2 regions of the Alteromonas sp. McT4-15 genome follow, and region 2 is predicted to be linked to the other one. Evidence: predicted binding sites of a transcription regulator. Region 2 holds the regulator's gene; the other holds the start of a gene.
What was found. Region 2 encodes FNR, which switches genes on or off when oxygen is low (the NO sensors DNR and NnrR bind a similar motif). Its sites were predicted from a motif close to TTGATCTAGATCAA; they were not measured.
Positions count from the first base shown of each region.

Region 1: the regulator FNR is predicted to act here: its motif matches at 3,100-3,113, upstream of LHL20_RS13780 (OmpW family outer membrane protein).

Region 1 covers NZ_JAJALG010000019.1:73,262-78,385, reverse strand. The annotation lists gene LHL20_RS13795 (gamma carbonic anhydrase family protein) at 353-886, shown strand; gene aroE (shikimate dehydrogenase) at 969-1,793, opposite strand; gene LHL20_RS13785 (group II truncated hemoglobin) at 1,792-2,220, shown strand; gene LHL20_RS13780 (OmpW family outer membrane protein) at 2,312-2,986, opposite strand; gene hemF (oxygen-dependent coproporphyrinogen oxidase) at 3,179-4,111, opposite strand; gene LHL20_RS13770 (Sua5/YciO/YrdC/YwlC family protein) at 4,108-4,707, opposite strand; gene LHL20_RS13765 (DNA topoisomerase family protein) at 4,731-5,124, opposite strand, start outside.
Region 2 covers NZ_JAJALG010000044.1:14,292-19,415, reverse strand. The annotation lists gene LHL20_RS19065 (patatin-like phospholipase family protein) at 1-117, opposite strand, end outside; gene ttcA (tRNA 2-thiocytidine(32) synthetase TtcA) at 118-1,071, opposite strand; gene uspE (universal stress protein UspE) at 1,218-2,141, opposite strand; gene fnr (fumarate/nitrate reduction transcriptional regulator Fnr) at 2,312-3,052, opposite strand; gene LHL20_RS19045 (sulfite exporter TauE/SafE family protein) at 3,104-3,763, opposite strand; gene ccoS (cbb3-type cytochrome oxidase assembly protein CcoS) at 3,750-4,028, opposite strand; gene LHL20_RS19035 (heavy metal translocating P-type ATPase) at 4,030-5,124, opposite strand, start outside.

The sequences.
Region 1 (5,124 bases), on a different contig from region 2:
CTGTTTTGCTTTCCCCCGAAGCGGATGCGCATTTTAGGGAATTGAGCGCCCACGTCAACACTTATTTTAAAAAAAGTGTCATATTGCGTTTGTTTGCTCAATAAAGCCCCACTTCGCTCAGCAAACACACTATTTTATAGTCTCACTATGGACCATCTAGCGATCTACACTATTTGTTATCACCTAATCACGCTCTCCTTTGTTTGCAATAAACATATAGAGATTTAGTACACCCGTATTCTTAAATAACGCAATTAGCGTGGTAAAGTAATTGTCATTACTCTTACTCATTCATTTTTCGATACCTAAAATAGTAGAACTAATAAAGTATCAATAGAAAAGGAATCATGCTTTGACCCTACGTACCTATAAATCGATAACCCCAACTCTTGGTGCTAACTGCTATGTCGACCCGTCAGCTGTCATTGCCGGTGATGTAGTATTAGGTGATGACGCAAGCATTTGGCCCCTTGTCGCGGCAAGGGGCGATGTAAACAAAATCAGAATAGGTGCCCGTAGTAATGTACAAGATGGTAGCGTGCTGCACGTTACTCGCAAATCAGCACAAAACCCCGAGGGCTTTCCATTAATTATTGGTGAAGATGTGACGGTAGGCCATAAGTGCATGCTACACGGTTGTGAACTTGGCAGTCGGATACTGGTTGGTATGGGGGCTATTATTATGGACGGCGTTATTGTAGAAGACGATGTGTTCATCGGTGCTGGTACATTAGTCCCTCCCAATAAGCGTCTTGAAAGCGGATACCTTTATGTAGGCAACCCAATGCAAAAGAAACGTCCTCTGAAAGAAAGCGAAATTGCCTTTCTAAAACAGTCGGCGATTAATTACGTTAATTTAAAAGACGAATATTTAGAAGACGCCTAGACCTCTGCATTCAGGACGCTATTTGTCTGCAAGAATGTTTAATAAGTGGCGCTGCTGGGCTATATCCCGACGAGCCGTGCCACTAGCTCTTTATCAGTTCTCTTACTTTATCTACTACCTTGGCAGTATTTGGTTTTTTGCCTGTCCAAATGGTAAATGCTGCGGCAGCTTGTTCAACTAACATACCTAACCCATCTAAACTTTGCGTTACCCCCAACTTTGTTGCTTCTTGCATAAAAGGTGTCGGTGAATTTTTATAAACCATGTCATACACCGCTTCACACTCACTTAAGGACGCTGCATTTATATTGCATGGAAGTTCGCCGTTTAAACTTGCTGCAGTAGAATTGATGATTACGTGTGGTGTTATCGACGCTACGTCCTCAAGCGTCATTACCGCTATTTCATTGTACTGACTTTCACTGGCCACCTGCTCTGCACGGCTTAGCGTTCTATTAGCAATAGTAAGTTTTGCGATACCGGCTTCAAATAACGGCGAAACAACACCTCGTGCCGCACCACCAGCACCTAACAGTAAAACGTGTTTATTTTTTAGTGCTACACCGTTATTAAGTAAATCATTCACTAAACCAATCCCGTCGGTGTTAAAACCATAAACGTTTCCATCCGCTGTCTTCATGAGCGTATTTACGGCCTTCGCATCATTCGCGGCAGCGTCTTCAACCTGAGCAAAATTATAGGCATCTAATTTGAACGGCATAGTAACATTGCACCCTATTGCAGCATCTTGGGCTAGAAATGCTGATGCTGCTTCGACAAAACCATCTTCAGGCGCCAGGATTTTTTCATAAGAAATCTCTTCCCCTACCTGTTGTGCAAACATTTGGTGGATAGTTGGTGATAAACTCTGAGCTATAGGATTTCCGAATACAGCGAATTTTTTCATGGGAATACGAGACTTATTTAAAACAAAACAGAAAAGCGAAGATGTTAAAAAGAGTACACCATATTACCGAATAGGTGGAGAAGAGAAAGTAAGAGCACTTTCCAATACGTTCTATGACATTATGGAAACCGATCCTATGGCCGAAGAGCTATTGGCTATACATCCGCAACCTCTCGACAGAATTCGACATGTATTCTTTTTGTATTTAAGCCTGTGGTTAGGCGGTCCCGATGACTTTCAGCAACAGTTTGGCCATCCGCGGCTTCGTGCTAGGCACTTACCCTTTACTGTTACACCTGTGCTTAAAGATCAGTGGATGTATTGTATGCGCAAGGCTTTGTTTCAAACCGTTGACGATATGGCACTTGCTCAACAATTGCTGCAAGCGCTCGATCAACTTGCAGAGCATATGATTAATAGCAAATAAAAAAGCGCGCTGTCGAGATTACTCTCTTGGCGCGCAAGTCCCCTGTTACTGTTCACGCTCTTAATGGCGCATGAGTAGTGCAATTAAATAACTAGAATGTGTAACCCACTGAGATAGTGTAAACCCAAGGGTCAATTTCAATATCGCTCACAACGCCATCAGCTTCACCTACTTTAAATGTTGCGTCGGTATCAATATCGATGAAACGTACTGAGGCATTCACGTGCCATTTTTTATCTACAATGTAGTCCATTCCAACTTGTGCTGTAAGTCCAAATGAATTGTCTAGTGATAAGTCGCTAAGGCCAGCATCGCTGTTAGCCCCTGTAAACTCTTCGTCAAAGAAAATTGTATAGTTTACACCAGCTCCAACATATGGCTGAAACGGCGAGTTAGCATCGTTAAAGTAGTAGTTTGCAGTTAACGATGGTGGCAAATGTGTTACTTCACCCAATTGAGTACCCGTACCCAACGGATCGGAAACAGAGAAGTTCACATCGTGTTTGAAAGGTGTAGCAGCTAACAACTCAAGGTTGATGTTGTCTGTTAGGAAGTACGCCACATTAATACCAAGTTGCGTATTGTTATCAACCGTTAATGCAACACCTAGATCAGTACCACCAGCAATGATATTTGATGATGACTCATCTGGGGCAACGGTAGTTAGGCCGCCGCGCACAACCCAGTCACCTTGCTGGTGAGCGCTAGCTAGTGGAGAAAGTGCTGCGAGTGTAAGGCAAATTGCTGAAAGAGTGTGTTTACGCATGGTGTGTCTCTCGTGTGTTTAAATAAGATGACGCCACTGTACGCTTTTGATGAAGTGAAATGTTGATCCAGCGCAAAGTTCATAAGTAACTGAAACACTGACACTAATACAAGTTGATATAGATCAAAAAGAAACGCCGCAATGATTATGTTGCGGCGTTTCTGGCATATTGGTTAACTATTATCGCGAGAGTTACCACTGTGTAGGTTTAAGCCAATCGACTAGTTTGGCTTCTGCACTACCTGGTGCAGGTGTATAACAATACTCCCATCGCGCCAGCGGCGGCATAGACATAAGAATTGACTCTGTCCTACCACCAGTTTGCAAACCAAACAAAGTGCCTCTATCAAACACCAAGTTAAACTCTACGTAGCGACCACGACGATACAGCTGAAAGTCACGCTCCCGTTCGCCGTAAGGCGCTTGTTTTCTGCGCTCCACGATAGGGACATAGGCATCAATATAGCCATTACCCACGGCTTGCATAAACGCAAACGATTGCTCGAATCCCCACTCATTGAGATCGTCAAAGAAAAGACCGCCAACACCACGTGTTTCATTTCGATGCTTCAGATAAAAGTAATCGTCACACCACTTTTTGTATTTTGGATAGACCTCTTCACCAAATGGCTTACAGAGTTTTTTAGCTGTATCATGCCAATGCACAACATCTTCTTTAAATGGATAAAAGGGCGTTAGGTCAAAACCACCACCAAACCACCAAATAGGTGCCTCTCCCTCTTTTTCTGCAATAAAAAAGCGTACGTTTGCATGTGAAGTGGGAATGTAAGGGTTATGTGGATGAATAACGAGAGACACCCCCATCGCCTGGAAATTACGGCCTGCTAGCTCTGGTCGGTTTGCCGTTGCGGATGCAGGCATTTGACTACCAAAGACATGTGAGAAATTGACGCCGCCTTGCTCGATAACCGCACCGTCTTTAAGTACACGCGAGCGACCGCCGCCTCCCTCTTCACGTTCCCAGCTGTCTTCAACAAATTGACCTTTTCCGTCGGCAAGCTCTAATGTTTGACAAATAGTATCTTGCAAGTTGAGTAGATAAGCTTTTACCTGTGCAATAACATCTTTTGCGTTTTTTCCGTCTAGTAGCTCTGTTGATATCATGGGCGTATTACCTCTGCTGTATCGCCATCTCGTATTACACTGGGTTTTGTAGCACCGCCAACTTCGCCCTCAACATACGTCACGGATTCTGCAAACACAGCTTTAGCTTGCTCTAGTGTTATGGCGGGAGATTGTCCTGTGAGATTGGCACTGGTTGACACCAAAGGTTTACCTAATTTTGTGCAAAGTGCCACAACCACTGGATGATTGGTTACCCTAACGGCTATTTTGTCATGCTGCCCAGTAATCCACTGCGGTGCAGTTGCCGATTTTGGTAGTAACCACGTATTAGGGCCAGGCCAACTAGAAAAAATATCAGTGCGTCTGTCTGGCCTAATCGCATTATCATTAACGTAAGGTAAAAGCTGACTATAATTGGCTGCAACTAAGATAACGCCCTTTTCTACTGGACGTTGCTTAAGTTCCAATAATGCGTTTACAGCAGTTTCATTATCAGGGTCGCACCCTATACCCATGACCGCTTCTGTAGGATAAACCAGTAACTTTCCTTCATTGAAGGCAGCGACAATAGGGTCGCTTTCTTTCACATCATCCGATGCAGAGTCAATTGCATTCCCATTGTGGAATTCAGACATGTTCTTCTCAGCTTTCGCGCAGGTTATTTCTTAAAGCCACAGGAAGGTTGTGGGCATTGAACTTGCCCTTTTTTATCAATCAACACTCCCCATCCGCATTGTGGACAGGCTTCGTTCACAGGCGTGAAATTTAGCACATAACGACATTGGGGATAATGGTTACATGCAAAAAACTGTTTTCCATACTTGTTAGTACGCGATATTAAATGCCCTTTCTTACATTTGGGGCAGTCAACAAGCGTGTCTTCTTGTTGTTTAATCGGTGCTATGTGGTGGCAATCAGGAAAGTTAGTACAGCCAATAAACATACCAAACCGACCTTTCTTTATGGCCAATGTTCCGTTACATTCTGGGCAAGACACACCATCCAGTGTTTTTAAAAGCGTGGTTTGTTTATCGTGAAGCGGTTTACTAAAG
Region 2 (5,124 bases):
GATAGAGCACCCTGCAACGACATCTATCTTAACACCGAGTTTTTCCAGTGCTTTTATAATACCGATATGGGTCCAGCCTCTTGCTGCACCAGCACCTAACGCAAGTCCTATTTTCATTTATCGCGGTTCCATTATATTGACTACTTCGATAGTGTTGTCACTATCTAGTGCGCTCTCATCTGCACTTGTATTAAAAGAGGGTTGATCAAAACCGATATCGCCATCTTCTACCGGGCCATCTTGCGTAGTAATTGATTTAAAATCGTATAAATTGCTGTCTACCAAGTGTGAAGGTGCCACGTTTTGTAGCGCCCTGAACATAGATTCGATACGACCTGGAAAGCGACGATTCCAATCTTGCAACATGGCTTTAATATTCTGGCGCTGTAGGTTCTCTTGTGAACCGCATAGGTTACACGGAATGATAGGAAACTCTGCTGCCTGAGAATATTTTTCGATATCTTTTTCAGTGCAATAGGCTAGTGGGCGAATAACAATGTGTTCACCGTTGTCGCTAACAAGCTTTGGTGGCATCGATTTTAGTTTACCGCCATGAAACATATTTAAAAAGAAGGTTTCTAGCATGTCATCACGGTGATGGCCAAGTGCAATTTTAGTTGCTCCTAATTCTTTCGCAGTGCGATACAAAATACCGCGACGCAAACGAGAGCAAAGTGAGCAGGTTGTTTTACCTTCAGGAATTTTATCTTTAACAATTGAATAGGTGTCTTCTTCGACGATTTTGTAATCGACACCAATGCTATCTAGATACTCAGGCAAAATATGCTCCGGGAAACCGGGCTGTTTCTGGTCTAGGTTTACGGCAACAATATCAAAGTGAATAGGCGCAATCTTCTTTAAGAATAAAAGAATGTCGAGCATGGTGTAACTGTCTTTACCGCCTGATAGGCACACCATTACCTTGTCATTATTTTCAATCATTCCAAAATCGCCAATGGCTTTACCCACATTTCGGCGAAGGCGTTTTTGAAGTTTGTTGAAGTTGTACTTTTGCTTACTTTGCGTCGCATTTAGAGGCGCCGCATCAGCACCATTTGTGCCTAGACTCATAATTAACTAGCTTGGTTTGTAATAAAAAGCACATTATACAATAAAGCACCTTTTCGAAACCATGCCTGCGCACGTTAATTTATTCGCTATTGTTCGTTCAGAGTTCTTGTTCGTTCAAAATAATGACATCCTACTTTGCACAGCACTTAGTTTGCCAACGGTGATACAAAACCGTCGGGCTTGAGTGCCAACACATCGCAGTTCAGTTCATCGATAACATGTTCTGCAGTATTACCAATCAAAGCGGCTGAAATGCCAACTCTGCCAACTGTGCCGATGATAACGAGTTCTGCGTCAATGTCTTTTGCAACCATGGGGATAACCTTTTCTGGCAATCCTTCTTTAACTACGCATTTATTATCAGGTACACCATATTTAAGTGCATGGGCGCGCATTTCATTCTGGTGGTGTTGCTTAACCGCATCATGATAAGTGTCAGGGTCGAACTCAGGGACTTCAATAGCAATATTTAGCGGTGTAGAAGGGTAGCTGTTAACAAGATTGACATTCCCTTTTAAAAGCGACGCATAGTCGTTGGCAATAACGGTAATTTTATCATTGAGCGCAGCATGTTCGTCGTCTTCAGTACCTACGTTTACAGCAGCAATAATTTCGCCACCTTCTGGCCAATCGTGCTCTTTTACCAATAATACTGGACGAGGGCATTTACGCATCAGGTGCCAGTCTGTGGGCGTAAATATAACGGATGCCAAGTCATCATGTTTCTTAGTTGCTTTAACCACTAAATCGATTTGATTGTCCAAGGCATAATGAATAATTGATTCATAGGCGCGATTATTCCACTCAACAACAATATCAGTTTCTCCATAGCCTTGCTTGTGAAGCTCTCCTGATAGCCATTTGGCGTGTTCGTTAGTGACGGCGTCGCGCATTGACTCTCTTTCATCAGGGCTAAGCATAGTGGTCATGTCATAAGAGAGATCGTATACCACCATCATGGCTGTTACTGAAGCGCCCAATTTTGACGCTAATTCGTAGGCCCTGCTTAAGGCAGGTTGGTTGTCTCGCTCGGCATCAACAACAGCAAGGATGCGTTTGTACTCAATCATAACTACCCCTTATAAACAAAAGCTTAGTATTTAGTTTTATAAATAAGTTGGACGCTTAAGGTAAGTGTAAACGACAATACTAAAAACGTTAGTTGTTTTAGATCAATAAATAAAAAAGGCGCTTTCAAAGCGCCAATCTTAATCTTGTTATCAGTTGTTGATTAGGGTTCCTAACCGTTACACACAACGCTGGGACCGTTAAGCGCTTCTAGTTTTGTACTAAGTCGATCAAAATCTAAAATAGTAATAAGCTTGCCATCTACCTTGATAATACCGTCTTTTTGGAAGCGACTTAACAGGCGACTTATCGTTTCGATAGTCAAACCTAAATAGTTACCTATTTCATTACGTGTCATCGTTAAGTGAAACTCTCTGTGTGAAAAACCACGTTCTTCAAAACGTTGAGACAAATGCGAGATGAAATATAAGAGACGTTCTTGGGCTGTGCGTTTATTTAACAGCATAATCATATCGTGATCTTGCTTAATTTCCGCACTCATGAAGCTCATAATCTGGTGACGAAGTTTTGGAAATTGTACTGACATTTCATCTAACGTTTCGTAGGGAAGTTCGCACACCATTGCAGTTTCAAGAGCCTGCGTGTAGCTTTGATGCTGATTTTCACGTAGTGCATCAAAGCCTATGATATCGCCAGGAAAGTGAAAACCTGTTATCTGCTCTTCACCTTCTTTGTTTGTAACAAAAGACTTAAATGAGCCTGTGCGAACAGCAAAGAGTGAACGAAAGGTATCGCCAGTTTGGATAAGCGTATCGCCCTTATGGAGTGGTTTTTTACGCTCAATAATGTCATCAAGAGACTCAATTTCTGTCTTATTCAATGCCACTGGTAGACATAAATGACTGAAACTGCAGTTTTGACAATGTATAGAGAATTGGCTTCCTTTGCTCATAAATACTAACTCACAAATTACAGGGTTTACTTTGTTATGATACCGCAAGATTTAGGCGATTGCGCGATAAATCAGATAAACAGCATATATAGCCATTATGCTCGCGATCCCTTGTCTAACCAATATGTTTTTAAATCCTGAGATCAACCATTGGCTACCCAAGCTTGTCGCAATCAGTGTAGGCAATGTGCCTAACCCAAAGAAGAACATAATTGCGCTACCTTGCAAGGCACTGCCAGAAGCCAATGACCATGTTAATGTCGAATACACTAACCCGCACGGTAACCATCCCCAAATAAAGCCGTAGGGAAAGGCGCTCAGCGGCGTCCTAAATGGTAAAAAACGTTTAGAGTAAGGCTGTATTTTTTTAAATATTCCGTTGCCCAACCGTTCTAGTTTGGTTAAGCCGGTATACCACTGCCCGAGATAGCATGCCAATAGCAGTAGCATGATGCCGCTAATCAGTGAAAGTGCATAATTCGCGAGGGGAATATAATCAGCGGCAATTTTTCCAAAAAAACCAGTTATACCGCCTGCGATGGTATAACTCACAATGCGCCCAATATTATAAGTCAGTGTATAGGGGAAGGGGGAAATGCCTTTGGGGGTAACCATTCGTAGTGCGGTTACAATACCCCCACACATTCCTACACAGTGAACGCCGCCTGCGAGGCCAATAAGAAAGGCAGAAAAGTAATTAATGCCTTCCATGAGTCTCGTTTTCAGGTTGATTGACTGATGTTTTCGCTGTGTTCGTGTGTTTAGATAAGTGAGTTAATTCTTCTTTTTCTTGCAGTTTCTTACGTTGTTCTGCAAGTTGTTTTTCCTCTGGCGACAGATCATCATCAAACAAAATACTGTAGCCTTGACGATCGAGGTCTTCAAACTGATTGGACTTTACAGCCCAAAAGAAAATAACGATAGCGACGGCCACGATAATGATGGCGATGGGTATAAGGACGTAAATAATGCTCATGCTACTTACTCAATAGTCGGGTTGAGTTTGTCACCACAATAATAGAACTTAGTGACATGCCTACCACAGCCATCCAAGGCGAAAGCAAACCAGATACAGCAAATGGTAGAATCAGAATGTTGTAACCTACAGACCAGCCAATATTTTGCCTAATTTTTTGTTTTACTTGCTTGGCGGTGGTAATTAACTCTGGAACAGAAAGTAACTGATCGCCAAGTAAGATAACATCGGCGGCGGTTTTCGCTACATCCGTTGCATTACCCACCGCTATAGCCACATCGGCGCTAGCTAAGACCGGTGCATCATTAATACCATCCCCCATCATCATCACTTTTTTTCCGCTGGCTTGCATTGCCTGTACTTCGTGAAACTTATCTTCAGGAGTAAGACCACCTTTTGCAAGCTGTATGGGAAGGTGCTGTGATAGGGTATCTACATTGTGTTGGGTATCACCGCTAAGCACAATAAGTGAGTTATGCTTCCCAAGGGCATTAAGGGTGGTTTTGGTGTCTTTTCGTAACGTATCACTGACCTCAAATGCCCCTAAAAGCTTCCCGTTAACAGTGAGATACACGTTTGCGTTTATTGGAACAAGCGCAGTGTCGACTTCTACAAATGATGCACTTCCCATCATAAATTGTGCGTTATTTATTACACCGGTGATACCACCCCCTGGTGTAACAGTAAATTGTTCTACTTGATGTGGCGGTTGGCTGCCTGGTTCGCTCTTGGTAATAAATGCTTTGGCTATCGGGTGCTCCGAACGCATTTCTAGTGCCATTGCAATGTTCATAACGCCGTTTTCATCAACACCATCAGCAAACCAGCGTTGGGTGAGTGTAAATTTACCTTCTGTAAGCGTACCTGTTTTATCAAGGGCTATGGTGTCGATTGTGGTGATTTGTTCAAGTGCATCAGCGCGTTTTAACAATATACCTTGGCGGTTTAGTTTCGCCATTGCGCATGTAAGTGCTGACGGTGTCGCAAGCCCTAATGCGCAAGGGCAGGTTGCTACTAGTACAGATATTGTTATCCAAAATGCATCTTCGCTACCTTGCAAACTCCAGTAGCCATAAGTTAAACCTGCAATAACCAA